DNA from 2 places in the Mesorhizobium sp. M0923 genome. Region 2 is predicted to be linked to the other one. Evidence: predicted binding sites of a transcription regulator. Region 2 holds the regulator's gene; the other holds the start of a gene.
The links. The regulator PhoB, encoded in region 2, activates phosphate uptake and scavenging genes when phosphate is short. The targets are predictions, from matches to a motif close to TGTCATNNANCTGTCAT.

Region 1: ppk2 (polyphosphate kinase 2) is a predicted target of PhoB. The motif match lies at 9,295-9,311, and genes of this name have one in related genera.

What each region holds. Positions count from the first base shown of each region.
Region 1 is NZ_JAMYNW010000008.1:252,137-267,445, reverse strand. Features, by position in the region: gene sthA (Si-specific NAD(P)(+) transhydrogenase) at 1-1,122, shown strand, start outside; gene NKH89_RS16685 (alpha/beta hydrolase) at 1,132-1,806, opposite strand; gene NKH89_RS16680 (OpgC family protein) at 2,023-3,195, shown strand; gene NKH89_RS16675 (LacI family DNA-binding transcriptional regulator) at 3,218-4,300, opposite strand; gene NKH89_RS16670 (hypothetical protein) at 4,467-4,610, shown strand; gene NKH89_RS16665 (hypothetical protein) at 4,674-4,817, shown strand; gene NKH89_RS16660 (DUF423 domain-containing protein) at 4,887-5,258, opposite strand; gene NKH89_RS16655 (multidrug efflux MFS transporter) at 5,315-6,574, opposite strand; gene NKH89_RS16650 (GntR family transcriptional regulator) at 6,743-7,405, shown strand; gene NKH89_RS16645 (DUF982 domain-containing protein) at 7,502-7,759, shown strand; gene NKH89_RS16640 (hypothetical protein) at 7,812-7,970, opposite strand; gene NKH89_RS16635 (aldo/keto reductase) at 8,094-9,137, opposite strand; gene ppk2 (polyphosphate kinase 2) at 9,418-10,338, shown strand; gene NKH89_RS16625 (dihydrofolate reductase family protein) at 10,390-11,037, opposite strand; gene hemB (porphobilinogen synthase) at 11,437-12,468, opposite strand; gene NKH89_RS16615 (DUF2066 domain-containing protein) at 12,556-13,377, opposite strand; gene NKH89_RS16610 (enoyl-CoA hydratase/isomerase family protein) at 13,572-14,615, shown strand; gene NKH89_RS16605 (DUF6163 family protein) at 14,612-15,034, shown strand; gene ldtR (transcriptional regulator LdtR) at 15,238-15,309, shown strand, end outside.
Region 2 is NZ_JAMYNW010000003.1:60,207-75,515, forward strand. Features, by position in the region: gene NKH89_RS06275 (sugar ABC transporter permease) at 1-602, opposite strand, end outside; gene xylF (D-xylose ABC transporter substrate-binding protein) at 745-1,785, opposite strand; gene NKH89_RS06285 (ROK family protein) at 2,072-3,316, shown strand; gene phoB (phosphate regulon transcriptional regulator PhoB) at 3,326-4,015, opposite strand; gene phoU (phosphate signaling complex protein PhoU) at 4,032-4,739, opposite strand; gene pstB (phosphate ABC transporter ATP-binding protein PstB) at 4,772-5,575, opposite strand; gene pstA (phosphate ABC transporter permease PstA) at 5,572-6,423, opposite strand; gene pstC (phosphate ABC transporter permease subunit PstC) at 6,427-7,413, opposite strand; gene pstS (phosphate ABC transporter substrate-binding protein PstS) at 7,473-8,534, opposite strand; gene NKH89_RS06320 (hypothetical protein) at 9,196-9,546, shown strand; gene NKH89_RS06325 (DUF2865 domain-containing protein) at 9,638-10,630, opposite strand; gene NKH89_RS06330 (hypothetical protein) at 10,963-11,178, shown strand; gene tolA (cell envelope integrity protein TolA) at 11,316-11,720, opposite strand; gene NKH89_RS06340 (glutathione S-transferase family protein) at 12,084-12,974, opposite strand; gene NKH89_RS06345 (VOC family protein) at 13,002-13,583, opposite strand; gene NKH89_RS06350 (SRPBCC family protein) at 14,002-14,442, opposite strand; gene NKH89_RS06355 (adenylate/guanylate cyclase domain-containing protein) at 14,559-15,309, shown strand, end outside.

The sequences.
Region 1 (15,309 bases), on a different contig from region 2:
ACGCTCGACCATGAGGTCGAGGTGCTGCAGCACCAGTTCATGCGCAACACGGTCAAGAGCGCTCGCGCCGCGGCAAAATTCCTCGGCCCCAATAAGGTCAGCCTGACCACCGACACCGGCGACTACAGCGAGGTTGGCTTCGCCCATGCACTGATCGCGGTCGGCACCCGGCCGCACCGGCCGCGCGACGTGCCGTTCGACAAAACACGGATTTTCGACAGCGACGAGATGCTGGAGCTCGACCGGCTGCCGCGCACGCTGACGGTGATCGGCGCCGGCGTCATCGGCGTCGAATATGCGACGATCTTTTCGGCGCTCGACGTTCCGGTGACGCTGGTCGAGCCGCGCAATACCATGTTGGATTTCGTCGACCGCGAGATCGTCGACGACTTCATCCATCAGATGCGCGACCGCGGCATGACCATCCGCTTGGGCAGCGCCGTCAAGGAGATCGCCTCCAAACCCGATTATGCCGAGGTGATGCTGGCAGACGGCCGCACCATACGTTCCGAGATGGTGCTTTATGCTGCCGGGCGTACCGGCAATGTCGGCAGCCTGGGCTTGGAAGCGGTCGGCATCGAGTCCGATTCCAGGGGCCGCATCAAGGTCGATCCGCAGACCTTCCAGACCAGCGCGCCCAACATCTATGCCGCCGGCGACGTCATCGGTTTTCCGAGCCTGGCCTCGACCTCGATGGAACAGGGCAGGGTGGCCGCCTGCCATGCGTTCGGCGTGCCCTTGCCGCCGCCGCCCGAAACCTTTCCCTACGGCATCTACGCCGTGCCGGAAATCTCCACCGTCGGCCAGTCGGAGGAGCAGGTGCGCGAGAGTGGTGCTGCCTACGAGGTCGGCGTGGCGCGGTTTCGCGAGACATCGCGCGGCCACATCATGGGCGTCAATACCGGCTTCCTGAAGCTTCTGTTCTCGATCGAAACACGCCGTCTGCTCGGCGCCCATATCGTCGGCGAGGGCGCGACCGAACTCATCCACATTGGCCAGGCGGTCATCAATCTCGGCGGCACCGTCGACTTCTTCGTCAACAACACCTTCAACTATCCGACGCTGGCCGAAGCCTACAAGATCGCCGGGCTGGACGCCTGGAACCGCATGGGGCGAGGATAGCTTCGAGGCTCATCGATCTGACGATGCAACGGCGACCGCAGGATCCGCCAGCCATTGCCTGACGATCTCGGCGTCCGGATCGCCGATTTCATGGCCGGAGGCAATGGTGTGGGTCTCGACCTTGGCGCCATGCGAACTCAGCAGGGCGGCCAACACCGCCGCGAATGGCGCATAGGTCAGGTCGGCGGCGCCGGCGATGATCAACGCCCGCGCCTTCGACAGGTCGGCCGGCGGCACCTCGTCAAGCACCGGCATCGGACGCAGCAATGCGGCGCGCTCGATCAGGCCCGGATGCAGCAGCATGACGCTTGAGACCAGATTGGCGCCGTTCGAATAACCGACAAAGGTCGCGCGGCTGAGATCGAAGCGGTGGCGCTTCGCGATGCCGTCGACGAAGCCCGCGAATGCGTCCGCCTCCGCACGGATGCTCGCCTGTTCGAAACGCGTCGGGGTGATTCGCGTGAACCAGCGGAACCCGCCCTCCTGAGGGATGCGGCCACGGACCGCAACCAGCGCCGCATGCGGCGCGATTTGCCGACCAAGCGGCAGCAAGGTCGTCTCATCGACTCCCGATCCATGCTGCAGGAACAGCCAGTCACCGGGTAAATTGGCGGGTCGATGGAGCCGGTAGAAAAAGCCTGAATTTTCCTGCAAAATACCGTCTTCGAGGCTCTCCTCGGCCATAGTCACATCCTTTTGATTTCGCGTTACTTTCGTTAGTTTGCCGGCTTCAAAACGAAATATTTTCAAGCTCCGCGAAAGTTGATTGAACCGGGCGCATTTCAGTCCGTTTCTTTGCCGATATAATCCCCCGCGGGAGGGATCGAAGCAGTGTGCGCCGGGTGGTCGCCCGGGTGGTCGCATGCCGGCATGAACAACCAGCTTTAAGGCCTTTTATCGATGACCATGCCAGTTTCGCCGGAACGCGATACGCGTATTGACGTGTTCCGGGCTCTCGCCCTCCTGACCATATTCATCGACCATGTGCCGGGCACCGTTTTCGAAACCCTGACCTACAAGAATTTCGGGTTTTCGGATGCGGCCGAGGCCTTCGTGCTGATCTCCGGCATGTCCGTCGCTCTCGCCTACGGCACCAAATTCCAGCCGGGAAACCGGCTGATTGCAACGCTGAAAATGTGGCGCCGCGCCGGCGTGCTCTATGTCACCCACATCGTCACGACGATGGTGGTCATGGCTATCTTCTGCGCGGCGGCGGTGTTTGCGAAACGGCCGGACCTTCTGACGCTGATCAACATCGAGCCGCTCGTCAGAAACCCGCCACAAGTCCTGGTCGGCATCGTCACGCTCGGCCATCAGCTCGGTTACAACAACATACTGCCGGTCTATGCAGCGCTGCTGTTGATGGCGCCGGCCTTCCTGCTGTTCATCAGCTATCGGCCACTGGCGGCGCTTGCCGTGTCCGCAGCCCTTTGGCTGCTTGCCGGAATCTACCAGATCGCGCCACCGAACTACCCGGAGCCCGGGTTCTGGTTCCTCAATCCGCTGTCATGGCAATTGCTGTTCAATATCGGCATGGCCAGCGTGTTGCATGTGCGGCGCGGCGGCACCATCCCGGTCAATCGCTGGCTGGTCGGCGCCGCCGCCGCCTATGTGCTCACGGCGCTCGTCTGGGTGCACAGCCCGCTGTGGGGGCATGTGTCATGGCTCGACCTGCCGGTGGTGCTGACCGGTTTCGACAAGACATTCCTGTCGTTGCCGCGACTGCTGCACATCCTGGCGATGAGCTACCTGGTCGTCGCCTTGCCTTCCGTCTCGAACCTGTTCCGCACCGGTCGTGACAATCCGCTCGCCATATTGGGCAAACGCTCGCTGCCGGTTTTCATTGCCGGAACGGTGATTGCCATGGCGGCGCAAGTGATGAAGCTGATCAACCCGGGCGGCATTGCCTATGACAGTCTGCTGCTCGCCGCCGGCATCGCCATGCAGTTCGCGCTCGCGTTCTATCTGGAGTGGCTGTCCGCCATCGGCTGGTCCGGCAAGGGCAAGCCGGTCCGCAACGCGCCGCCTGGCCGTCCATCCTTTGGCATCGGTCCCATGGCGGCCAATAGATAAGATTTGGAGCCGATCTGCCCAGTCAGCCTGTACTTGGCGGCGGTCCGGACGATGCCCTGACGACAAGTTCGACGTCGAGCGTTTCTCGCCGCACTGTGCCATCGAAGTCGAGGATTCTTCGCGCTGCCCGGCGGCCGATCTCGGCGATCGGCTGGGCGATGGTGGTGAGCGGAGGCTCGCAAATTGCGGCTTCAGGCACGCCGTCGAAGCCGACGACGGAAACATCGCGGGGAACCGTGATACCCCGTGCGTTGAGCCATTCCAATGCCACCATTGCGATCCGGTCCGACATCGCCAGGATGGCGGTCGGCGGTTCCGCCGAGGCGAAGATGGTTTCGAGACCAGCCCTTGTGCTCGCCTTGTCGTTTTCGGTCTCGTAGACCGGCACCTTGGCGGTGTCGACACCAAATTGGGAAAGCTCTTCGAAATAGCCGAGGAGGCGGTCACGGGTCCCGGTATAGGCTGCCGTCCGGACCTGCTCGGGCGAGACAAGTCCGGTGCTGTCGTCGGCGAAGGCCAGCGACAACACGGCGAAGCGGCGATGTCCAAGTACCGCCAGATGGTGCGCCGCCAGCCGGCCGCCGGCAACATTGTCGATACTGATCGCCGAGACCGTGTCGTCCTGCGAGCCGAACTCGAGCGCGACGAAGGGGAGCTTTCGTTCGCGTGTCAGCTCGACGAGGCGCGGACCGCCCTCGATGCAGAACAGGATGAAGCCGTCGACCAGGGCGCTCTGGATGTTCCAGGCAAGTTTTTCCTCGTTGCCAGCTGACACCAGGGCAATTCCCGCGCCGGTGGCGTCGCATGCCTCCGAGATGCCGGCCATCATCACGCGAGCAAAGGGGTCGTCGAAGAAATAGGACAGCGGCTCGGTGGTGGCGACGCCGATCGCATTGACCTTGCCGGCACGCAGCAGGCGGCCCTTTGGATCGGGGCCGGCATAGCCCAGCGCCTCGGCCGCCGCCTTGACCCGCTCGCGGACTTCCTCGCGCACGATTTCGGGACGGCTGAAGACATTGGAGGCAGTGCCGTGTGATACGCCCGCGGCTTTGGCGATGTCGGCCAGCCGGATGGGCCTCCTGCTGCCTTCGGTGAGTGATGCCATTTGTTTGTCTCCGGGATTCCGGTCCAACAGTATCGCCGATTACCTAACACCTTCCTTGGATCGATTCAAATTTTTGCTTGACATTTATGGTGCGGCGCGTATTCTTTGAATCGATCCAAGAGCGTTTTTCGTTCTACCGATTGGATCGATACAAGAGGAGAGTGCCATGCACCCCGTCAATTATCTGTTCGAGGACATTTACCGGAACGACTGGAGCATCCGCTCGAGCGCGGAGGCCCGGAAGCGGCGCGACAGGACCGGTCCGTGGATTCGCGACCTGCGTTTCCTGAAGCGACGCGAGTGGAGCTGATTGGCAGCGCATTTTTTCGCCTGCTGATTGGATCGATTCAAATAAGCTAGAGGAGATTAAGCCATGCACCCGGTCAAGCATCTGTTCGAAGACATCTATCGCAATTATTGGGGCATCTCGCCGGCTACCGAACGGCCGGAGCGACGGCGTGTGGTCAAGACGACCAAGCGCGACGGGCAAGTCCGGCTCGAACGTCCGCGAGACTGAGCTGGCAAGACAGAGCTCGTGGATCGAGCGCGGCTGGTGAAAGAGCAGCGGCCGCCATTGGTTGTCGCATCAATGGCGGCGCGGGCGCACCAGCGCCGAGGCGGCCATCACCAGCCAGCCGCCGATCAGCAAGGTGCCGCCGATCGGCGCCGACATCGGGAACAGCCGCGAGCCGAGGAAGTCGCGAGCGAGGAGATCTCCCGAGAACAGCAGAAGCCCGACGAGGAGGATGAGGCTTCCGCTTCGCAGGATGGTATTGCCACCGAGCAGCCCGACGGCAAGCAAAACCGGCGCATGCATGAGCAGGAAGGACGCGGCCGTACCGACGAAAGCGCCGCCGAGATGCGCCGACGCCGCCGAAAGCGCCACGCCGGTTGCGCCGCATAGGCCGCCGGCAAAAATCAGAATGCGGCTGCCTGCCGCGTGTTCATCCGTGCTCATTTTCCAGGCCTCCGTAATTGCTGGCGACCGCCTGAGATAGCGCTGCGCGAACCGTGTCAGGATTTGCCGGCTTCCGCCAGCATGTCGCGTTCGCGGCGCGACTGGACCAGCCAGTTATAGGCCGCTCCGCCCGCCATCAGCACGGATGTGCCGAGAAACACCGCGCGCATGCCGAAATGGCCACCAACGAAGCCGCCGAGCAACGGTCCGGCGACCTGCCCGACATATTGCGCCGAGATCGACAAGCCCAGCACATTGCCGCCGACGCCGTCAGGCACATTGTGGCGGATGACGCTGGTGATGCAGGGCAAAAGACCGCCAAGCGCCATGCCCATCAGGAAACGCAGGCCGACGAGCTGCCAGCCTTGCGTGACGAAGGCCTGCGGGATCAGGAGCAGCGCCGAGACTGCGAGCGCGGCAACGATGACGTTCCAGTGGCCGATACGGTCGGCGAGCTTGCCGAGCCGCGACGCCGACAGGATGGCGCCGAGCGCTGCCGCCGACATGACGATGCCGGAGACCAGCGTGACCTGGCTCGGATCTTCGATGAGCTGCTGGACATAGACGGTGATGATCGGCTCGATCGACATGGTGGCGAAACTCAACAGCGTCCCGGTCGCCAGCATGGCGACGACGGGGCGCTTGTCGGGAATTTGCGACCAGCCGCCTTTCGCCTTTTCTTCTGACGCGGCCTTGGCGGCAACCGGGCGAGGGGCCTCCTTGATCAGCAAGGTGGTTGCCAGAAAGGCCAGGAAAATGACGCCGCCGGCGAGCAGGAATGTGGCGCGGATGCCAATCAGCGGCGGCAGCGCGCCGCCGAGCAGCGGGCCGACCAGGGCACCGGCCGTGATTCCGGCCGACAGCACGCCCAGCGCCCAGCCGGAGCGATCCTTCGGCGTCTGCATGGCAACCAGGATGGTCGAGCCCGAAGAATAGCCGCCGGCAAAGCCGATCAGCAGGCGCAAGAACACCAATTGCCAGACAGTCTGCACCATGCCGGTCAGCGACATGCACATCGCCATGCCGAAACTGGCGCGCACCAGCATCAGTTTGCGGCCGTAGCGGTCGCCTAACCGCCCCCACAGGGGTGCGACCAGCGCGGCAGCAAGGAAAGTGGCGCCGTAGGCGATGCCCGACCACTGCACGATCGCCGCATGGCCCTCGGCGCCCAGCTGTTCGACGTAGAGCGGCAGGAACGGCAACAGCAGCGTCATCGCTGCGAGCGTGCTGAACGAGCCGGCAAAACACACGGCGAGATTGCGGCGCCAGTGGACGTTATGCGTGCCTTGCACGGCGAGGGTGGCGTCTTGCGGCATGTCAGAGACTGCTGTCGTTGGGTTGCTGCGGATACCATTTTGGGATACCAAACTGGTATCCGGCATGGACGCAAGGCTGGTCGCTGTCAATGCGGTCCCTGCAAAGTGATCGCCAGTAATGGCCGGTGAGCAGAGGGCCAATGAACCGGCTCCAACAACGGAACGCCAATGTCGCAGATGCAGAACGTCGAAAAGCAGCTTCGCGAGATGATCCTCGGGCTCGAGATCGGTCCCGGCGAGCGGCTGACGGAGCGCTGGGTCGAAAGCCGCTTCGGCGCCTCGCGCACGCCGGTCAGGGCGGCGTTACTGCGGCTCGAGACCGAAGGCCTGATCTGCCGCGACGGCCGCGGCTGGACGGTCTCGCCCATCAATCTTGCCGAGCTGGAGCAGATCGCCGTCTATCGCGAGGCGGTCGAGGTCGCGGCAGTCAGGCTGACTTGTGCCTTGCAGGACAGGGGTGCCGTCGAAATCATCGAGGCGATGCTCGATTCCTGCGACGACCAGACGCCGCGCGAGGAATGGCATCGTGTCGGCATGGATTTTCATATCGAGCTGGCGCGCCTGTCAGGCAACGAGTTCCTGTTCAGAGCGGTTCGTGATGCGATGACGCGCCTGTCGCGCGCCCGCTGGCTCGAGGTTCGCGACGAGGCAGCGCTTGGCCGTGCCTGGGCCGAACACCATGACATTCTGTCGGCGGTGCGGGCCGGCGATGCCGACGGGGCCGCCTGCCTGCTTTCATCTCATATCGACGGTAGCCGCGACCGGCTGGTCACGTCGTTGCGCGCAGACCGGCGCGGCCTGCGCGCCAGGGGATTTGCCGTCGTCGCTTGAGTGAGGATCGGCGGCCATTGATCACGAAAAAGGCAGATGAGCGAAGAAAGCTACTTTCGGTCTCGCTTCGCAAATGCCGATGGCGTAAGAGCGGCGATGGAAAACAACCGATTTGACACACCCGTGACCGTCAAGGGCGCGGCGGGAAGCAATCAGCTCTTGCGTACGGCCCGCGAGGCTTCCGACTACCTCCTCAACAATTGGCCCGGCAAGCGCAGCCCCAAGCACCGCGAAGCGCTGCAAGCCTGTCATGATGCGCTGGCCGGCGACAAGCCGGCCATGAACGCAAGACGGGCCTTCATTGCCGCCGCCCGCGAAGTGAACGTCTTCGTCAGCGACAAGGCGCCGGCCTGAGGCATAGCGGGGACTTGATCGAGACCCGGGCCGCCTGACAGGCCTGATATCATCACTCGGCCGTTTCGGTGTTGGTTTGGGACTCGCTTTCGCCCTCGGGCTTCGAGCGCTCCTTGGCCGCGACCTTGGCAGCCTGCTTTTCCGCCTTCTTGGCAGCCTTCTGCCGGTCGCGTTCCTTGCGTTCCTGACCGTAGTTCGGTGCTCGTGGCATATCGTTTCCTTTCATTGTGCTTGGCCTTTGCCTAGGAGCATTGGGCCACAAACACAACACCGCAAGGCACGATCGGCTCCATATCTCGTCGCAGTCCGGGGAGCCCCGCTTCAGGGCGTTTTTTCAGGCGCCGTCCCGGTCGAGGACGAGATCGGCGGGCCCGAACCGGTCCTTTGCCGTGAATTGCTGGTGCCAGTAGGGATAGAGCACGGGCGGCCTGCTGACCACGTCGAGGCGTGTGCGCTCCTCATCGCCGAGCACCAGGCTTGCAGCAGCGATATTGTCCTTGAAATGCGCTTCGGTTCGTCCGCCGATCACCAGCGAACTGACGGCGGGCCGGCCAAGCAACCAGGCAAGCGCCACCTGCGCTGCCGACACGCCGTGGTTCTTGCCGATATCGATCAGCACGTCGACGATCCGCCACAGCCGGTCCTCGTCGCGGATCGGCGGTTCCGACCAGCCGCTGAGCTGGCGGGCGGTCGGCTGGTCACGGTGATATTTGCCGGACAGCAATCCGCCGGCGAGCGGGCTCCAGACCAGCACGCCGAGCCCCTGGTCGACCGAGATCGGCAACAATTCATACTCGGCCTCGCGGGCTTCCAGAGTGTAGTGGATCTGCTGGGTGACGAAGCGCGGCTGGTGATGACGGTCACTGATACCGAGCCCCTTCATCACCTGCCAGCCGGAATAATTGGAACAGCCGACATAGCGGACCTTGCCCTGCGCGACCAGCGTGTCGAGCGCGGCGATGGTTTCCTCGAGCGGTGTCAGGCCATCCCACTCGTGCAGGAAATAGATGTCGATGACATCGGTCCTGAGGCGCTTCAGGCTCCTCTCGCATTCGCGGATCAGATGATAGCGCGACAGGCCTTCATCATTGGGGCCTTTGCCGATCCGCATGCGCGCCTTGGAGGCGATCAACACGTCGCCCTTGCGCTTGCCGCCGAGCGCCTCGCCGATGATCTCCTCTGACACCCCGTTCGAATAAACGTTGGCGGTGTCGATGACGTTGATGCCGGCATCGATGCAAAGGTCGATCATCCGGCGCGCCTCGTCGAGATCGGTCTTGCCGACCGCCGAAAACGCACCGCCGCCGCCGAACGTCATGGTGCCCATGGTCAGCGTCGAAACCTTCAGCCCGGAACGGCCGAGAGTGCGGTATTCCATGTCGTATCCTCATGATTTTATCGGGAAAGGGCGTTTCAAACGACAGCCCTGAATGAACCGGGCATTTGTAGGATAATTCGTTCCGCTTGTCGCCCGTGTTGCAGGGCAACATCGATCACATCTTACGGATTGGACGCGCAGCCAGCGCAACAGCGGCTGCAATAAAACCGTCATTGCTGGCCTATACTAACATCGGTTCAGCGCTTCGATTTCCGGCCGCCGGGCCGGGCGGCAGAGCGCCTGACAGCGGCCGACACGGCCTGTAAGCGGAGCAGCGCAAATGACCGAGATAAAACAGAATTCCCCGGCCAGGGACTGGCTGGAAGCGGAACTCGCCGACACGCTCGACGAAGATTATGAGCTGGAAATCTCTGAGCCGGCGCTGTCGATGGAGATCGCCAAGATCTATAAGAATGCGCATCCGCCATCGATCGACCGCCTGCAATATTTTCGGGATCTAATCACGCTGCAATCCGAATTGATCAAGCTGCAGTCCTGGGTCGCCTATCACAAGAAGAAGCTCGTCGTGGTATTCGAGGGCCGCGACTCGGCGGGCAAGGGTGGCGTCATAAAGCGCATCACCCAGCGGCTCAATCCGCGCATCTGCCGCGTCGTAGCACTACCGGCGCCGACCGAGCGCGAGAAGTCGCAATGGTATTTCCAGCGCTACGTTCCGCATCTGCCGGCCGGCGGTGAGATCGTGCTGTTCGACCGCTCCTGGTACAACCGCTCCGGCGTCGAGCGGGTGATGGGCTTTGCCCAGCCGGATCAGGTCGAGGAGTTCTTTCGCGACGTGCCGGATTTCGAACGCATGCTCCTCCGCTCAGGCATTACGCTTGTCAAATACTGGTTTTCGATCACCGATGAGGAGCAGCAGATGCGCTTTTTGATGCGCATCCACGACCCGATGAAGCAATGGAAATTGTCGCCGATGGACCTCCAGTCGCGCGTGCGCTGGGAGCAGTACACCAAGGCCAAGGAAGAAACCTTCGCCCGCACCAACATCCCGGAAGCTCCCTGGTTCATCGTCGAGGGCAACGACAAGAAGCGGGCGCGGCTGAATTGCATCGACCATCTCCTCAAGCAAATGCCCTATGAGGAGGTGCCGCACGAGGAGATCACACTACCGGAGCGCGTCTTCAATCCCGAATACGAACGTCAGGTGCTGCCGCGCGAACTGTATGTGCCGGAGAAATACTGACTAAAGCAGCGAGGAGGGGCGCTGCCTCCGTGGGCAGCGCCCTGCAACAAGCTAGGCGCGCTCGATGATGACATGCGTGGCCTTCGGCGTCGCGACCTGCTCGCTGCAGCGGTAGCCGAGCTTGGGCATGTCGATGCCGGCAAAAAGGCTCTCGCCTGCGCCGAGCAGGACAGGTGAGATCGCCAGATGCATCTCGTCGATGAGCTTTTCCTTGAGATACTGCCGGATCGTAGAAACGCCACCGCCCAGCCGTACATCCTTGCCGTCAACCACTGCTTTCGCCTTCTCCAGCGCTGAGTGGATGCCGTCGGTCACGAAATAGAAGGTCGTGCCGCCCTCCATGACAATGGGATCCCGCTGATGGTGCGTCAGCACGAAGACCGGCACGTGGTATGGCGGATTGTCTCCCCACCAGCCTTTCCAGCTCTCGTCAGGCCACTCGCCGCGGATCGGCCCGAACATGTTGCGGCCGAGGATCCAGGCGCCGACATTCTCGAAGCTGCGCGCCGCGAACGCCTCGTCAGTGTCCGTGGTCCCGCCATCCTTGCCGAGAACCATCTTGCGGAAGGTGCGGGTGCCGAACATCCATTCGTGCAGGGCTTCCCCGCCAACACCCAGCGGGTTCTTCAGGTCTTGGTCGGGACCGGCGCCGAAGCCGTCGATCGACAAGGTGAAAGCGCTGACGCGAAGTTTGGACATGAGAGCCTCCTTGATAACCAATTGTGAGATGCAAGCAGTTATCGGGTAGCTTAACTGATTGCATTTTGCAAGCGGTTTTTTGAATCGCCGGGGCCAATCGCTTCCAAATCATGTTGGAATGACCAATCTCAATGTTGGCGCCGCCCCTCATCCGCCTGCCGGCACCTTCTCCCCGTATAGTGACGGGGCGAAGGGGCTGGCCGCAACCTCGGCGATGTTTTTGCAACGCTGGAGATTGGCGAAATCTTTTGCGAACGCGTCTTTCTCCCCGTCACTATACGGGGAGAAATGCCCGGCAGGGCAATGAGGGGCAGCGCAAACCTGAAGCGATTGCCTGCGGTGGCCATGTCGCGCTTTGGACGAAGGAACGTTACTCGATGTGGGCGCTACGGAGGCGCATCACCCCTTCAGCATCTCAGCCACTTCCGGCGCGAAATAGGTCAGGATGCCGTCGCAGCCGGCGCGCTTGAAGGCCAGCAGCGATTCAAGCATCGCCTTTTCCCCGTCGATCCAGCCATTGGCGGCGGCGGCCTTGATCATCGAATATTCGCCCGACACTTGATAGGCGAAGGTCGGCATCTGCAACTCGTCCTTCAGCCGGCGGATGATGTCGAGATAGGGCAGGCCGGGCTTGACCATCAGCATGTCGGCGCCCTCGGCGAGATCCTGCTCGGCCTCGCGCACCGCTTCGTCGGAATTGGCGTGATCGATGTAATAGGTCTTCTTGTCGCCCTTGAGCAGGCCGGCGGTGCCGACCGCCTCGCGGTAGGGGCCGTAAAAGGCGGATGCGAACTTGGTCGCATAGGACATGATCGCTACATCCTGAAACCCATTGGCGTCCAGCGCATCGCGGATGGCACCGATCCGGCCGTCCATCATGTCCGAGGGGGCGATGATGTCGGCCCCTGCCGCCGCCTGGATGACGGCTGCTGCCGTCACCTGCTCCACCGTTTCATCATTGACGATAATGCCGTCGCGCAAGATGCCGTCATGGCCATGCGAGGTGAACGGGTCCAGCGCCGCGTCGGTGATGATGCCGATCTCCGGCACCGCGCGCTTGATGGCGCGGGTGGCGCGGTTGATGATGTTTTCCGGATCGAGGATGTGCGAACCGGTCTGATCGCGCAGGCCGAGCTCGACATTGGGGAAAGTGGCGATCGCCGGAATGCCAAGCTTAGCCGCGCGCTCAGCCTCCTTGACGGCGAGGTCGAGCGACAGGCGGAAGACGCCGGGCATGGCGGCGATCGGTTCGCGCACTTGTCTGCCGTCGACGACAAAGATCGGCCAGATCAGATCGTCGACCGAGAGCCGGTTCTCCTGGACAAGGCGTCGCGACCAATCGGCCTTGCGCATGCGCCGCAGCCGCCGGCTGCCGGTGATCTCGTCGACGCTGCGCGCGCCGGCAGGCTTTGCAGGGGTGAATTTGTTCATCGCCAAAACTCCGGATCGGGCGACTTTTACCACGAGCCTCCGCTGCTGACCAATGCGACACGATTGTGCCAGCGGTCCTGTCGGGCGCTATTCTGGTTGGCCATTGCCTGACAGGATCTGCGCAGCACCCCGCATGGCGACGCGGAATGCCTCGTCGAAGTTGACGCCGCGCACTTGCCACTTGTAGGTCTTGCCGGCCATGGCAAGCCGCCAATCGGCGATCCAGCCCAACTCCTTGTCGCTCCAGACCAGGCTGCCGGCCAAGAGCTCTTGGTTGCCGACAGTTCTCGCCAGCAATTCGGGTGAGAGCGCACGCACCTGTTCGAAAATCGCCCCGGTTTTTACCAGAGCGGCCTTGCTTGGAATGACGATCTTCATCGCCAACGGTCCGGCTGCCGATTGAAAGGACTCTGCCATATAGGGGCTTTCGTCTCCGTCGCTCGCCAAGACAAAATGCTGGCGTGCATCTTGCACAGCCAGCAGTACCGAGATGATCGGCCGCTCGCCGAGCCACGGCTTGCTGCCGAGCTCAGCAAGCACTTTATCGATCACCGGCGGCGTGTACTGGCAAGTGAGATCGTGCGGCCGGTCGTACGTGCCTTGATCATCATGGTTTGGAATACCTTCCATGCGATCGCGGTAGCGGAAGCTGCTGACGAAGCTGCCGGCCTTGTCGCGCAGTGCTGTCATCTGAGGTTTCGCCGGCAGGCGCTGGTCGCCGGATACCCGCACCAGCACTTTGTCGAGGCAGACCTTGAAGCCGGCCTGACGATGTTCTTCTCCCTGACCATTGACGATGGTTTGCGACTGGTAGAGTTCGGCGAGGCTTGTCGCCAAGGCTGGATGGCCAGCCAGGCAGGTGCCGATCAACCCGATTGCCATCAGCGCAGGGCGCGAAAATCGAATCATAGACGACGTCCCGTCGGTGCGCGTTGCAACGCGCCTGCCATGACTTTTTCGTCATTGCTGCCTCTAGCCATCGATTGTTAGCACCGGCGTCCGGTCCGGGCCAGAGGCTGCGCTGGCGTGCCCGCCATTGACGCGGCCATGCGCCACGCTTTAGCACTTCACTCCCGGCGGGGCGCGGGGAGGGTTCTCTGGCGATGGATTTTGGCGGAGGCGACGAGATTCGCTTCGAAAGATTGGGCAGGGCCGGCGTCGTCACGCTGACGCGGCCGCAGGCGCTCAATGCCGTAACCCACCGCATGGTCAAGGCGCTGGACAAGGCGCTGCGCAGCTGGGAGCGTGACGACGGCATTGATGTCGTTGTCGTCAAGGCCGAGGGCAGGGCGTTTTCGGCAGGCGGCGACATCCTTCATATCTATGAGGCCGGCCGGGCAGGAAAGCCTCCGGTCGATTTCTTCGCCGACGAATACCGGCTGAACGCCCGTATCGCCCGTTTCAAAAAACCCTATGTCGCGCTGATCGACGGCATCGTCATGGGCGGCGGCGTCGGCATCTCCTTCCATGGCTCGCAGCGGGTGCTGACCGAGAACGCCCAGTTCGCCATGCCCGAGGTCGGCATTGGCTTTTTCCCGGATGTCGGCGCCAGCCATCTGTTGCCGGATCTCGGCGGCAGCTTCGGCATGTATCTGGCGCTGACCGGCAACCGCATCCGCCATGGCGATGCTTTGTGGTCGGGCCTGGCCACGCATACGATCAGAGCGGAGGATCAAGCTGGCTTTCTCGACCGGCTGGCGGCAAGCGGCGACCCGGAATCGGTGCTGCGCGGCTGCTTCGTCCCGGCCAAACGCGAGACCGACATGCCGACGCTCGAAGCCATCGCCAGGCATTTCGCGCAGCCGTCGCTGGCCGATATCGTCGCCAGCCTGGAGCGGGCAGCCACTGCCGACGAGTTCGCGGCAAAGACGCTGGCCACCATCCGCACCCGGTCGCCGACCAGCCTGCATGTCGCCTGGCGCCAGATCAGCGTCGGGCAGACGTTGTCGATGGACGAGTGCATGAAAATGGAGTTCCGTATCCTCAACCGCATGCTTGCCGGGCACGACTTCTATGAAGGCATCCGCGCTGCCATCATCGACAAGGGCTCGACGCCGCAATGGCGGCCGGCAGGCATCGATAACGTCAGCGCCGTGGACGTCGAAGCCTATTTCGCACCGCTCGGCGAACGGGAACTGAAGCTGTGAGCGACGTCGCCTCGAGACGCGTGGTGCTGCAGCCCTCGACGGTCGAGGTCATCTTCGCCTGGTTCCAGCGCGTCATCGCCGGCTACTGCCTGCTGTTCGGCATCTTGTACTGGATCCGGCTGATCGGCTTTTACCCCGGCCCGTTGTGGCGCTTCGACCTGATGCCGGTGCACTGGCAGGTGGCGGCGGTGGTGCTGGCGGTGTTTTTTCCATTCGCCGCCGCCGGCCTGTGGATGCTGGCGTCCTGGGGGCCGGTGATCTGGTTCATCTGCGCGGTGACCGAGACGGTCATGTATGCCGGCTTCCCCGAGCTGTTCGGCCACCGGCTGCTGATCGTCGCCTCGCATCTTGCGGTGGCGCTGCTCTACATCGTATTCCGCGTGGTGATCTGGATCCAGAAGCGGCAGGCCCGGCGATAGCAATTCCGGTCAAGGATCGGTGGCTAAATCTTTAGGTTAATTATCCTTGCTCGGGTGACCGTCCGTTAAGCCTCTTTCGAAACCCCTTACCGGTAAGCTCTTGTTAGCCTTGGCGTTTAAGTCGAATTTTATGAGTATTCGATAGTGTCGTGATCAAGGTGAAGAACAAAAAATCACCGGGCGACAAACGAGAGGCAAAGACAATGATCAATTCGCGTCCGGCGGCGAAGACCGCCAACGTATCCGATGACCGCCGCGAGGCGATCCGTTCGCTG
Region 2 (15,309 bases):
ATCGAGCCCCGTGGTCCGCCGCCCATCAGCTGGAAGGTCCTGTCCAGCGGCGCAACGGTGCGCCCGCTGGTGATCAGCCATGCCATGCCGCGCCAGACCAGCAATCCGCCGAGCGTCACGATAAAGGCAGGAACCTGGAGATAGGCGATGATGAAACCCTGAAACGCTCCGATAGCCAGGCCGAGCACCAGGCCGGCGGCCAGTGCGATGACCCACAGCCAGGGGCTGCCAAGCTGAAATCCCATGATGCGGACGAGGAATTCGGCCTGCGCCACGCCCATCACCATGCCGATCACGCCTTCCACGGAGCCGACGGAAAGATCGATGTTACGCATCACGATGACCAGCACCATGCCGGTCGCCATGATCGCCACCGACGAGGTCTGCACCGAAAGGTTCCAGAGATTGCGCGGCGTCAGGAAGAGCCCGCCCGACAGTATGTGGATCCCGACCCAGATGACCAGCAGCGCGCCGACCATGCCGAGCATGCGCGTGTCGAGTTCGGTTGCCTTGAGAAATCGGGCAACGACGCCGGCCTCCGATTCCCGCGCCCGGTCTGCCGTCGAGCTGTCGACCGGCGTGTTGGAAGTCGTGTCGGTCATGATGTTTCTCCCGCCGGGTTGCCGTCTGCCGCGGATGCCGGAAGCAGCCTAGAAGTTATCCGCCGGAAGCGGAAAAACAATTCTTTCTTGAAAAAACGCCGCGGCAAGCGGCCGCGGCGTTCGGACTTCTCGGAAACTCGGATCAGTTGCAGACCGGAACAGCGCCCGCCGCCACGCCCGCGCAGACCTCTTCTTTCTTGATCCAGCCGGCGTCGATGACGACGTTGAGGTTGTCCTTGGTGATGGCGACCGGGGTCAGGAACAGGGACTTTACGGTGTTGCCGCCGGGCGTGGTGAAATCCTTCACGCCGGCAATGTCGGTCATCTGCTTGCCGTCGGCCAATTGCGAGGCGATCTCGGCGGCGTTCTTGCCGAGCTCGCGCGCGTCCTTCCACACCGAGACCGTCTGTGTGCCGAGCGCGATGCGGTTCAGCGCGGCGTGGTCGCCGTCCTGGCCCGAGACCGGAACCGATCCAGCCAACCCTTGCGCCGTCAGTGCGGCGACGACGCCGCCGGCAGTGCCGTCGTTAGCGGCGACCACCGCATCGACCTTGTTGTCGTTCGCGGTCAGGAACTGTTCCATGTTCTTCTGGGCGTTGGCCGGCAGCCAGCCGTCGGTATAGGCCTCGCCGACATTCTTGATCTTGCCGCTGTCGATGGCGTCCTTCAGCACTTCCATCGAACCGGCAAAAAGGAAATCGGCATTCGGATCGGCGCCCGAGCCCTTGATGAAGACATAGTTGCCTTCCGGCTTCACCTTGAACACGTCGCGGGCCTGCATGCGGCCGACTTCCTTGTTGTCGAAGGTCAGGTAAAAGACGTCCTTGTTCTCGATCAGCCGGTCGTAGCCGACAACCGGAATACCTTCGTCCAGCGCCTTTTGCACGGCCGGCCCTATCGCCGAGGCGTCCTGCGCCAGGATGATCAGTGCGTTGGCGCCCTGCGAGATCAGGCTCTCGACGTCGGTGAGCTGCTTGCCCGGATTGGACTGTGCGTCGGCGGAGATATACTTGTCGCCGGCAGCCTCGATGGCCGCCTTCATTGCGGCTTCGTCGGTCTTCCAGCGCTCTTCCTGGAAGTTCGACCAGGAAACGCCGATGACCTTGTCTTTAGCCTGCGCCACCGACGCAAGCGCCAGCGTCATGGCGACACCCGCCAGAATGGCGGTCGTGAATTTCTTCATCATATCCTCCCTGCGCCGCGTACGGCGTGACCAATTGGCCCCAAAGGCCAGCTTAGAGGCGCTAATTTTTTCGAGCCTCGAAAAAATACTGGCCCGATCTCCCGCTGCTGTCAACATCGATTCTGATGGATTTTGATGTTGCTGCGACTTTTTTCGAGCTTCGGAATAAACGATGACAGCGCCACCTGCATCTGACACTATTTGCCTCATCCGACATTATTTGTCGGCATTACCGACGGCTTCCGGTTCATGAGCGGCCGCGGCAAACCGGGAGGAAAGCAAAACGATGTCGGTCGGAATCCGCCATGACGATTTGCGCCGGCGCAACCGGGCGATGGTGATCTCGGCCGTGCGCCGGGCCGGCCAGCCATCGCGTACGGAGATCGCCGCAACCACCGGCCTCAGCCACTCGACCATATCGGCGATCTCCTCCGACCTGATACGGGAAGGCATCCTCGCCGAGAGCAAGGCAAGCGAACCCGTTTCGTTGAAACGCGGTCGTCCGCAGGTCGGCCTCGCCCTCAATCCGGAAGCGGCGGCGGTGCTGACCGTGGTGTTGTCGCTGAATTTCCTGTCGGCCGCCATCATCGACTATGCGGGGCAGGTGGTCGCCGAGGAACAGCGCCGGCTGGACACGCTGACCATGCCGCGCGACGAACTGATCCGCGAATGCATGGCCATCGTCCGGCGCCGGCTGGACGATCCAGATCTTGACGTCCGCAGTGTCGCCCGCATCGCCCTGGCGATTCAGGGAATTACCGACTCCCCTGCACGCGCCATGCTGTGGTCGCCGATCACGCCCCAGACGGACATCGCCTTTGCCGACATGCTGGAAGATGAATTCGGCATCCCGGCCACGGTGGAGAACGACTGCAATATGATGGCGGTGGCTTTGCGCTGGCGCGATCCGGATCGCTATCGCGACGACTTCATCGCCATCCTGCTTTCGCACGGCATCGGCATGGGGCTGGTGTTGAAGGGCGAGCTGTTCACCGGCACGCATTCCTCGGGCGGCGAGTTTGGCCACATGATCCATCGTCCGGGCGGCGCGCTCTGCCGTTGCGGGCGGCGCGGCTGCATCGAGGCCTATGCCGGCAATTACGCCATCTGGCGCAACGCCACGCAGATGAGCGAAGACAGCCAACCGGTCGCCGACGTCAGCGACGCCGACATGCGCGCGCTGGCGGTTCGGGCGCGCGAGAAGGACGGGCCGGAACGCGAAGCCTACCGCAAGGCCGGCGAAGCGCTGGGTTTCGGTCTCGGCTCGCTGTTCGCGCTGATCGATCCGGCACCGGTCGCAATGGTCGGCGCCAGTGCCGCCGCCTTTGATCTGATCGAGCCGGCCTTGCGGAAGGCCATCGCCCAGACCGCCGGCGGCCAGCATTCGGGCTCGATCTCCTTCGATACCGAGCCGAACGAATTGCCGCTGATCCGCGAAGGCTGTGCAATGCGGGCGTTAAGCTTCGTCGACCAGCAGATTTTCGCGCCGGGCGCGCAAATGAGGCCCGGCGTCAGAAAGAACGTAGCCTGACTGGGCGGGTCAATCTTCCCTGATCGCGTAGCCGGCACCGCGGATGGTGCGGATGACATCAGGCATGCGGCCGTTGTTGACGGCTTTGCGCAGCCGCCCGACATGCACGTCGACGGTGCGTTCGTCGATATAGATCGTCTCGCCCCAGACATTATCGAGTAACTGGCTGCGCGAGAAGACGCGGCCCGGATGCCGCATCATGAATTCGAGCAACCGGAATTCGGTCGGCCCGAGCCGGATCTCGGTCTTCTTGCGATACACCCTGTGCGATTCGCGATCGAGCACGATGTCGCCGACCTTCAGCACGCTGGACAGCACTTCCGGCTTGGCGCGGCGCAGCAGCGCCTTGACCCTGGCCATGAATTCCGGTGTCGAAAACGGTTTGACCAGATAGTCGTCGGCGCCGGTCGAAAGACCGCGTACCCGGTCGCTCTCCTCGCCGCGCGCGGTCAGCATGATGATCGGCAGCCGTTCGGTTTCGGGGCGCACCCGCAACCGGCGGCAGAGCTCGATGCCGGAAACCGCTGGTATCATCCAGTCGAGCACCAGAAGATCGGGCACATTCTCCTGCAAACGGATCTCGGCTTCGTCGCCGCGTGTCACCACCTCGACCTGGTAGCCTTCGGATTCGAGATTGTAGCGGAGCAGCACACCCAACGGCTCCTCGTCCTCCACCACCATTATGCGTGGTGCGATCATCGGCTGGGCACCCCCATCATGTCGCCGGTGCGGACATTGTCGTTTCGTCTTGCTTCGGACGATTGACCGGCAATTGCTCGCCGGTCAGCACATAATACGCATTTTCGGCGATGTTGGTGACATGGTCGCCGATCCGCTCCAGATTCTTGGCGCAGAACAGCAGATGCGTGCAAGCGGTGATGTTGCGCGGGTCTTCCATCATGTAGGTCAACAGTTCGCGGAACACCGACGTATATTTGACGTCGATGCGCTCGTCGGCGGCGCGTAGCTTGGCCAACGCGGCCGCATCGCCTGCAGCATACTCCTCGATGACGCCCTGCACCTGGATGAGCACCAGCTGCGCCATCGCATCGATGGAATGCGATAGGTCGCGCGGTGTGACGCTAAGGCCGACCGCACTCACACGCTTGGCGATATTCTTGGCAAGGTCGCCGATGCGTTCGAGATCGCCGGCCATGCGGATCGCCCCGACGACATGGCGCAGATCGTGGGCCATCGGCTGGCGCTTGGCGATCAGGGTGATGGCGCGGTCGTCCAGTTCGCGTTGACGCGCATCCATGATGGCATCGTCGGAAACGACGCGTTGCGCCAGCACGTTGTCAGAATTCAACAGGGCCTTGGTCGCCCCGCCGACCATCGAACCGGCGAGGTCGGCCATGTCGCGGATCAGCTTGCTGATCTGCTCGAGATCCTCGTCGAAAGAAGCGACTGTGTGTTCGCCCATGGTCCTGTCCTCATATGCGTGATCGGAACGGCTCAGCCGAAGCGGCCGGTGATGTAATCCTGCGTGCGCTTCTCGCGGGGCGACGTGAAGATCTTCTCGGTCCGGTCGAACTCTACCAGTTCACCCAGATACATGAAGGCGGTCTGGCGCGATACGCGCGCCGCCTGCTGCATGTTGTGGGTGACGATGACGATCGTGTAGTCGGCTTGCAATTCGTCGATCAGTTCCTCGATCTTGGCGGTCGACAGCGGGTCGAGTGCCGAAGCCGGCTCGTCGAGCAGAATGACTTCCGGCTTCACCGCCACGGTGCGGGCAATACAAAGCCGCTGCTGCTGGCCGCCTGACAGGCTCAAGCCGCTGGCGTTGAGCTTGTCCTTGACCTCGCCCCACAGCGCGGCCCGCTTCAACGCTTGTTCGACGCGGCCGTCCATTTCGGACTTGCCCAGATTCTCATAAAGCCTGACGCCGAAGGCGATGTTCTCGTAGATCGACATCGGGAACGGCGTCGGCTTCTGGAACACCATGCCGATCTTGGTCCTCAGGAGATTGAGGTCCTGCGAGCGGTCGAGAATGTTCTTGCCGTCGAGCAGCACCTGGCCCTCGGCTGTCTGCTTCGGGTAGAGTTCGTAGATGCGGTTGAACACACGCAGCAGCGTCGATTTCCCGCAGCCCGAAGGGCCGATGAAGGCAGTGACGCTGCGCTCGGGCAGCGACAAGGTGATGTCCTTCAACGCCTTGCTCTGGCCGTAGTAGAAGTTGAGGTTCTTGACCTCGATCTTCGTCTTCTCGGCGACCGTCTCGGTCATCGTCATGTCCGCGGACAACATCTGTGTCATCTGTCCTCTCTGCGTCCGGTAAGGCTGCGGGCGAGGATGCTCAAGCCCAGAACCGTCAGGGTGATTATGAGTGCGCCGCTCCACGCCAGTTGCTGCCATTCCTCGTAAGGGCTGAGAGCGAACTGGAAGATGGTCACCGGCAGGCTGGCCATCGGCGCGTTGATATTGCTGCTCCAGAACTGGTTGTTGAGCGCGGTGAAGAGCAGCGGCGCCGTCTCGCCGGAAATGCGTGCTATCGCCAGCAATATGCCGGTGACGATGCCGGACAATGCGGCGCGGTAGGCGACCGAACGGATCACCACCCAGCGCGGCGCGCCGATCGCGGCGCCGGCTTCACGCAACGCGTTCGGCACCAGGTTGAGCATGTCTTCAGTGGTGCGCACGACCACCGGAATGACCAGGATGGCAAGCGCAACGGCGCCGGCTATGGCCGAGAAATGCCCCATTGGCCGCACCATCAACTCATAGACGAACAAGCCGATGATGATCGACGGCGCCGACAACAGGATGTCGTTGATGAAGCGCACGACGGTGGTGATGCGCGAGAAACGCCCATATTCGGCCATGTAGGTTCCCGCCAGCACGCCGATCGGCGTGCCGACGACAACGGCGATGATCGTCATCAGCAGGCTGCCCGCGATTGCATTGAGCAGGCCGCCGGCCTCGCCTGGCGGTGGCGTCATCTCGGTGAAGACCGCGAACGAAAGCCCGGCTGTGCCCTTATAGACCAGTGCACCGAGAATGAGCGCCAGCCAGGCAAGCCCGATGCCGGCGGCGACGACGCAAAGCGCCATCATCACCGAATTTCTGGCTTTGCGGCGGCTGTGGAGCGATGAGGATGTCGACATCGGTCAGGCTCCCGTACGGGCGTCGATCCGCATCAGCATATAGCGGGCGGCGGCAAGGATCAGGAAAGTGATGACGAACAGGATCAGGCCGAGCGAAACCAGGGAAGAGGTGTAGAGATCGCCGTCGGCCTCGGTGAATTCATTGGCGATGGTCGCCGAGATGGTCGTGCCCGGCGCGAACAGGGAGGCGCTGATGCGGTGGGCGTTGCCGATGACGAAGGTCACCGCCATGGTTTCGCCGAGCGCGCGGCCGAGGCCAAGCATGACGCCGCCCATGATACCGATGCGGGTATAGGGAATGACCACGCGCCGGGTCACTTCCCAGGTCGTGCAACCGATGCCGTAGGCCGATTCCTTCAGCACCGCCGGCACCGTATCGAAGACGTCCTTGGTGATCGAGGTGATGAAGGGCAGCACCATGATGGCGAGGATCAGCGCCGAGGTCAGAAGGCCGATGCCGTAAGGAGGGCCGGCGAAAAGGCTGGATAGTCCCGGCACGCCGTGGAAGATGTTGATGATGAAGGGCTGTATCGTCGTCTGCAGGAACGGCGCGAACACGAACAGGCCCCAGATGCCGTAGATGATCGAGGGAATGCCGGCCAACAGCTCGACCGCTATGCCGATCGGGCGCCTGAGCGGGCGCGGGCAGAGTTCGGTGAGAAACACGGCAATGCCGATGCCGATCGGAACCGCGATCAGGATGGCGATGGCCGCCGTGACCAGCGTGCCGTAGATCGGCGCCAGCGCGCCAAATTTTTCCGTTACCGGATTCCAGCTTTCAGTCGTCAGGAAAGAGAACCCGAAGGACGACAGGGCCTGCCATGAGCCGGCAAACAGCGAGATTGCGACACCACCGAGGATGACCAGCACAAGAATTGCGGAAGCGCGGGTGAGTCCGCGGAATATGGCGTCTGTGAGCGCGAAGCGCCGCACCGTAGCTTCCCTGGCCCGGGCTGCAGATGATAGCATGGCATCGGAAGCGATGGTCATTGGGTCCTCGCGATTGAAGGCAACAGGGAGGGCGCCGTCGACGCCCTCCCTGGAGGAGATTACATAGCCGAGTAGAGCGGCTTGCCGTCGCTGCCGACGACTTCCTTGGCCCACATGGCCTTGACGCTCTCGACCACCTTGTCGGGCATCGGAACGTAGTCCAGCTCGCCGGCCATCTCGTCGCCCTTGTCGTATGCCCAGGCGAAGAATTTGAGCGCTTCGCCGGTGGTCGCCGCGTCGTCCGGCTTCTTGTACAGGAGGATCCACGTCGCCGCCGTCATTGGCCAGGACTCGGCGCCCGGCTCGTTGGCGAGGATGACGCCATAGCCCGGCTGCGAGCTCCAGTCGGCATTGGCCGCTGCCGCCGAGAATGCCGCCGCGGTGGGTTCGACCTTCTTGCCGTCCTTGTTGATCATATCGGTGTGGGTGAGCTTGTTCTGCTTGGCATAGGCGTATTCGACATAGCCGATCGCGCCGCCGGTCTGGGAGACGTTGTTGGCAACGCCCTCATTGCCCTTGGCGCCGATGCCCACGGGCCATTCCACGGCCTTGTCGACGCCGACCTTTTCTTTCCAGTCCGCGCTGACGTCGCCGAGGTAGTATGTGAAGTTGAACGTCGTGCCCGACCCATCGGAACGGTGAACGACCGCGATCGCCTGCGAAGGCAGCTTGACGTCGGGATTGAGCTTCTTGATCGCCTCGTCATCCCAGCTCGTGATCTTGCCGAGGAAGATGTCGGCCAGCGTCGGGCCGTCGAGAACCAACTCGCCCGGCTTGATGCCTTCGAGGTTGACGACGGGAACGATGCCGCCCATCACCATCGGGAACTGAGCCAATCCGGACGATTCAAGCTCTTCGCCTTTCAGCGGCGCATCAGAAGCGCCGAAGGTAACGGTCTTGGCTTTGATCTGCTTGATGCCGCCGCCGGAACCGATCGACTGATAGTTAAGCCCAATGCCGGTGTCTTTCTTGTAAGTGTCGGCCCACTTCGCATAGATCGGGTAGGGGAAGGTGGCGCCGGCGCCGGAGATGTCCGCGGCGAGCGCGGCGGACAGGGTGAGGGTAGTCGTCGCCGCAGCCATTGCAATCGCAACGGCCGCCGAGCGGATGAAATGTCTCATGTGGCCTGCTCCTGTTCGGAATATGGTCTCTCGGCGCCATTCCTCCGGCGCCCGCTGAGGCCAATAGCCCCCGATTATTACAGTCGCATGACAGTTTCATGTCGCTCCGGTAACGTCGTCCAGCCGGGTTAAGAAGGAACGGCCGCGGGCTTTGTCGGCATGGGCCGCGGTTTGCCGCTGGAATCAGCAGCTTGCGTGAATTCCGGCCGGCTTTGTCCGCTCGACGATAGCAGCCACTGACCTTGAGAAGAAAAAAGCCGGACGGGAGCGCATTGCATGCAGCCAGAACGTGTCATGGCCGCGCCATCGCCGAAACAGGTCCGTTGGGGTAAATCTGACCCTGTTTCTTGCCGGCGGTCGCTGCTCCCGCCCGTAACTGGAGGAGCGGAACTTCGAATATCCCATTGTCGCGACTGAGCGCGCCATTGGGTATGGTGCGATCGCACCATGGCCTTACGCTGGAAGCGGTGACGAATCGCAAGGTTTTAACTCGCCTCGCGCTGGACCTCCATCCGCGCCCGACCCGGCGCTCGATCTTTCGAGCGGGGCCTTCGACTGGAAGTGCGACGATTTCTACTTCACCTTACCTACTCCCTCTGCACTATTCCGCCGGTTGTCGGTTGGGCCGAAGCAGCGTTATAAGCTTGCAGGGGTGTTGCTGATGTTTCGACGGATTCTGCCTGTCTTCCTGTGCCTGGCGCTGCTTCTGGGAACCGGCTGCGCGCGCAGCTATGACGGCACCGTGATCATTCCCAAGCCGCTCGATGTTCGCCGTTTCTGGGACCGGCCTTCTCCGCAGGCGCAAGCCGAACAGTCGCAGCTGGAGACCGATGTCTTTCCTGTGGCGCCTCAAACGCCGAAAAGGCCGGCGGTGCGCCGGAGCGCAGCTTCCGTTGCAGCGCCACGAAGGAAGGTCGCCAATCCGCCCATGCTGTCATCGGAGCCGGCGAAGCCGCTCACCTGCAGGAATGTCAGCCAGCCCGGCAAACGGGCCCGCATGGTCTGCGAATAACCAACCGGCCGTCGGTCGATGCGTGCGGCTGTAGGCCTTGAAGCGGCTATCCGGCCAGCCGTTCGCCGTCTCGGGACATCGCCTGCCTTGGTCAGTCCGCCGGGAAAAAGGCCGGCCCGACCACTCTCACCGGCCGCGCGCCGATCGCTCTTTCGACCGACTGATGCTGGGCAGCCCCTGGTACCTCGGCAACCAGCGTTTTTTCCCCTGCGAGAGCGGTACCGGCGGTTTGGATCCCGGATTCAGGAATTTCCGCGACGATGCCAAAATCCGGCTTTGCCGTCGGCAACGGAATGATGGCGTTGCTCATGTTGGCCGGTGTCACGGTTCGTGCCCTGAGTTCGGCGACGCGCTGGTAATAGCGCTTGACATCGCAGGCCTTGAAGTTCGCGTCGTCGCGGTACCTGAAGGCGGTCGCAAGCTCCACATAGGGCTTTTGCGTCTCGAGCGCGATCATCTCTTCGGTCTCGCGGGTGGCATCGCTCAGCGTATAGAGTTCGACGCCGGCATCGTCGCAGATATAGCGGCACTGATCGACCGTTTCCTTCAGATCGTCGTTCTTGGCGAACTGCGATTTTGGCGCGGGGAAGAAATATCCGTCCGACAAGCGAACGCAAAACAGCATCCGATTGCCACCCATTATTGCGCCTGCGGACTGAGGTTTTGGTGCTGTGCGCTGCTGTGCCTGCGGCTGGTTCTGCTGCGCCTGCTGCTTCTTGGCAGCGGGGGCGGCGCAGCCTAGCGCGACGAACCTGGCCTTCAGGCCGGAGGTGTCCCTGCCCGAATTCGACAGTCTGGCGATCTGCCGTTGCACCTCCGCCTTGCTGCTTACGAGGTCGGCGCAGGGGTTGAAGAAGAACCCGGCCGTTTTCGCCGTGCATCGGCGCTGTCTCTCCAGCCTTTGAATCGCGGCGAGTTGCCGGCGTAGTTGGGCAAGCTCGGGGCTGGTCCCGGCGCCACGCCCCGCCGAAAGCAATTGGCTCCTGATCGCGCCGCAGCTATCCGCATAGGAGGAGGACGTGCCGAGCGCAACGGCTATTGCCGACACCAGCATCAGAATCGTGAGAAGCCAGAAGCGTGTCATTGGAGCGACCATTGTCCTTGTTGCGCCGAGAACAGGATTTCTTTGTCGACTATGGATAAGTACTGGCTAAATCAGTTTTACCTAATTGAAGTAGACCGCACCGCCACCAGAGACTTTAGTTCTAGTGTATTATATCCGCTGGCGTAAATTCAATATTACATTTTTATTTCAAGATTGAGACGAACCGGCAGCAGCGCCGGCGAACTCGCGCCACGGCGAAGTTTGAAGCACCCGGCCGGATCCGCACCGCGATCAATCCGGCGTTACCGGCCGGCCGTTGCTGAAACCTTAGCCCCACGTTCGGCGTTGAGCGGCCAAGGAGGAGACCGCAAATGTCGATTCATTTCACTGTCGCGGGCCTGACCAGGAATCTGTTCCATTCACTTGGGCTGGACCATGAACGCACACCGAGGCCGCTCGACCACGAGCAGAGGCTTTTGCTGGAGTGCTATCTCGCCGGCCAGATTCCGGAATCGGCCTGGAGCGACTATGTCTTCGAAATGCCGGAACTGGCGCGACATGTCGAGGCCAGACGAAGCCGCCACTAAAGCGCATCGCGGTCGACCCGGCCTCATGCGACGCGCTTAGGTTCTTGTTTTATGCATGTCGTTGTCGCAAAACCGCTGCACACTTTTGCTCGACATGCGCTAGATCCCGAAAAGTAGAATCCGGTTGTCGGAAAAGATCAAGGCGAAGCCTGCACTCGCGTTGCAGGCTGTTTTTGTTTGGGCGAGTTGAATTGCAGAGTGAACACCTTGCCCGGGATGCCTTCAGCCAGCGCCGGTGAAAGGCTCAACGGCAGGCAGTGGTCCACGGCCGCAATCGCCGCGTCGACAAAAGCTTGCCGCGCCTTGTCGTCGCCGGCCACGCGGATGGCGGTCGGCTTGGGCCGGCCGATCAGCGTGCCATTGCGCCTGAAGCTGAAGCTCAGGGTGACGGTGGAATTCCCGGCATTCGCTGGGGGGGTCCAGCACGCCTGGATGGCAGCCCCGACCTCGGGCATGGTGTTGAGCGTCGCTGCATTCGATTGACCGGCTGCACCCGCCAGCATGGCGCCTGCAATCACCACCATTCCAGCAATGCTTTTCATGACAGGGCCTCTGTCCTTGAACCGCCCTCGAGGACGTGACTAACTTCGATGGTAGGGCCGACATCGGCGATGACAAGGTGCCAGCAACGCGCTTCATCAGCCATGCAGGCGTCGGGAAGCGCCGTCGACCGCAACTTCGGCAGGGCTGCAACAAGCAAAAGGCCGGCGAGCAGCCGACCTTTGCTTTCCATCCGCGCCAGTACATCCGTGGTCGCGGGCTGGAGGTGGATACAGTAGAAAGGGTTTCGGTTAACGAAACCTTAAGCTCCCCACATCGTGCAAACAGGGGAGAGTAAAAAGAATTACCCCAGATCGTTACCGGCTCCTGCAGAACGTACGGACGATCGCCGGCCTGCACGTGCCTCAGGCGTTGGCCTGCGACCGCACATAGGCGATATAGCCGCGCACATCGCCGGCCGGCTCGGCATAGGCCTTGCCGAGCTTCTTCTCGATCGCCGTCATATAGTCTTTTGCCCATTGGGGCAGCGCATAGTCGATGACGGCGAGGAACTCGAGCGTCGCCGCCAGACGGATGTCGGCGATCGACGGGTTCTTGCCGCCGATGAACGGCTTGCCGTTCCTGAAGAAGCTGTGAAAGACCTCCAGCGGCTCGGCAATTGCGGCCGCCGCGGCCTTCTGGGCTTCCGATTTCCTGTCGGGATGAGCGTCGCTGTGGCCGACCTCGCCGGCATATTGCGGGAAATTCAGTGCTGGATAGGTGGCGCGCGCCACATAGGGGTAGAGCGTGCCGATCAGGTAGAACATGGCACTGTCGATCATTGCCCGCTTGGCGGGTTCCTTAGGGTACAATTTTTCCAGCCCGTGCTTGTTGGCGAGGTACTGCATGATGGCGCAGCTTTCCCACAAGACACCTCTCGGCAGGCCCTTGTCCTCGATCATCGGGGTCAGGTGGGCCGGGTTTCGCGCCATATATTCAGGCGAGCGCGTGTGGCCCCATACGTCGGTCTCGGAATGGTCGAGCCCGGCCGCGCGCGCAAACACCCGTACGCTCATATTGTTGACGCTCGGCTTCAGCATGCTGAGCATCAGCGCGGGTTTTTTCGCTGATTTCGCTACGGCCTTCCGCGCGGACTTCGCGGATGCCTTGGCTGCAGGTTTTGCGGCGGCTTTCGTTGCCGACTTGGCGGACGCTTTCGACGCCTTGGCAGCAGGCTTTGTCGCGGCCTTGGCAGCTGGTTTCGGAGCGGCCTTGGCGGCCGGCTTCTTCGCACTCTTCGTTGTCGTCTTTGCCATTGTGTCCTCCCTTTGTTTGGCCTGTCGTCAGTATGGATCTTTCGGAGCGCGGTCTTCCGACAAGGTCGCGCGGGAGCGCTCGACAAGCGCCTGGATCGCGTCGGCGAGATGCACCTCGGCTATTGCGTAGTCGCCGCGCGCGACGCGGATCTTGTGCGCCTGCATCAACACGTCGGCATGGGTGAAGCCCGCCGGCGGCTCGAAACGGTAGGAGGCGAGCTCGATCAGCAGGCCGAGCGGATCCTCGAAGTAGATCGAGTCCATGAAGCCGCGATCCTTGACGCCGCTGTGCTTGATGGCGCGCTCGTCGAGCCGGCCGACCGCCTGCAAAAAGGTGACGCGCGACACCGCGAAAGCAATGTGATGGACGCAGCCCGTATCGGTTGGCGTGCGCCGCTTGACCGGCGTGCGGCTCTCGTCGGTGAAGACGGTGATCAGCCGGCCGTCGCCCGGATCGAAATAAAGATGGCTTTCGCTGGCTTTGTCGAGGTTGGGCTGCTCGAAGATGAAAGGCATGCCGAGCACGCCTTCCCAGAAATCGATGGAGCTCTGGCGATCGGCGCCGACCAGCGTGATGTGATGGACGCCTTGTGATTGCAGCTTCTGCATCTGACTCCTCCCGGCCACGCCGTCTTGCCGCCGAACGGAAGTTCGGATGCCCAGTCGCGCTTGGATCAGCGCCCGGCATGTGACCGCGCCCGGCCTCGCTCGCCTGCGCTCCGCATTCCGCATCCTGCAGGAGTGCGGCCGGAGCTTTGATGAACGGATGCTAATTCAATCCGAGGCGTTGCGCCAGAAGCGCTGAGTTTCAAGAACTCCACGCAGGCGCCAAGAGCGGCACCGGGATCGCGGACGCCTTCGCCGAGCTCGCCGAAACGATCCGTCGCCGGCAGCTGTAATGGTGCGGCAGCCCGCAGGTCGCTGGGTTTCCCGAGCGGCCGGTTTGGCGACGGCAGGTCAAAGGGGCCTCGTTGACGCATGCCGCGCCTGGTTCGGATTACGGGCATCCGCGGCCCTTAGATGAAAATCACATATTCTTCATCGGCACGTCGGGATCGACATGTCCCCCATCGGCAGTGATCTTCAGCCGTGAGAGGTAGTGCTCCCATCCCCTTCGGTGGCTGTCACGCTCCTTTGCGTTCGGCAGTCCGCTGTGCGTGAAGCGGATCAGTGTCCCCGCATCCCTCGCGATCAGGTCGATCTCGACATGGCTGGAGCCGGGCGGCACGGTCTCGTTGTCTTCCCAGCCAAAACTGTAGGCAAGACGGTGGACCGGGATCACCTCGGTGAACTCACCGCGGGCCATATGGCGACCACCGACATTGACGAGGAACAGACCGCCCGGCGATGCATCCAAATTCGCTTCGGTCCCGATCCATCGCACGATCTGGTCCGGATCCGTCAAAAGCGCGAACACGGTCGCTTGTGGCGCGGCGACCTCAATCTCTATGTAAACCGATTCCGCCATCGCTCACTCCAGGTCACATCCGCATCGAATACCGTGCATGATTGAAGCGAATGTGGGGAGTTGCAAGAAGATGTTCGAGGCGTAAGCATAAGCCTGTGCCGAGTGACCTTCTGCCGATGCTTCTCGCAAACTCGCTTTCATTCCTTCTGGACGACGCCGCGCATATTGGCGACGGTGGGCGACTTCTATTGCAGCTCTCAACGCATTTGATGGAAGACGGCCTGCCGATCATTGCCGGCGCGCTGGCGCAGGATGCTCCCGACCCGATCATTTCACGCCGCATCTGGCTCTGGCGAGCGCCTGGGAATGAAGTGGTCGAGGCTTTGGGCATAGGCGCCGACCGCCAGAATGCCGATCCCCGGCTCGTGCTGCGGGAGTGGCTTGGCACGACGCGGGCGATGGTGTTCGACGAGCGAGCGGGCGGTGTCGCACCGACTTTGGTGTGGGCGTTCGATCATACTCCGGATGAGGCGCAGTCAGAGCTGCTGCGGCAAATCTCCCGGTTTGCTGCGGCTCCGATGACCGCACTCGCAGAACGGTCCGCGAAACGCGCATTGCTCGAAGCATATTTGGGAAAGCGCAGTGCAGCACATGTGCTCAACGGTCATTCTCGTCGAGTAAAGGGAGAGACGATACGGGCTGCGCTTCTGTGCGCGGACCTTCGAGGTTTCACCGATCTATCCGAGGTTCATGATGCAGACGAGATCGTATTGGTACTTGATGCCTGGTTCGATTGCGTCGCGGGCGCGGTGCACGCATTTGGTGGTGAGGTTCTCAAGTTTATAGGTGATGGCGTCCTCGCGATTTTCCCGATTGGCGAGCGCGATGCAAATGCCGCATGTGACGCTGCGGTACGCGCCGTGAAGG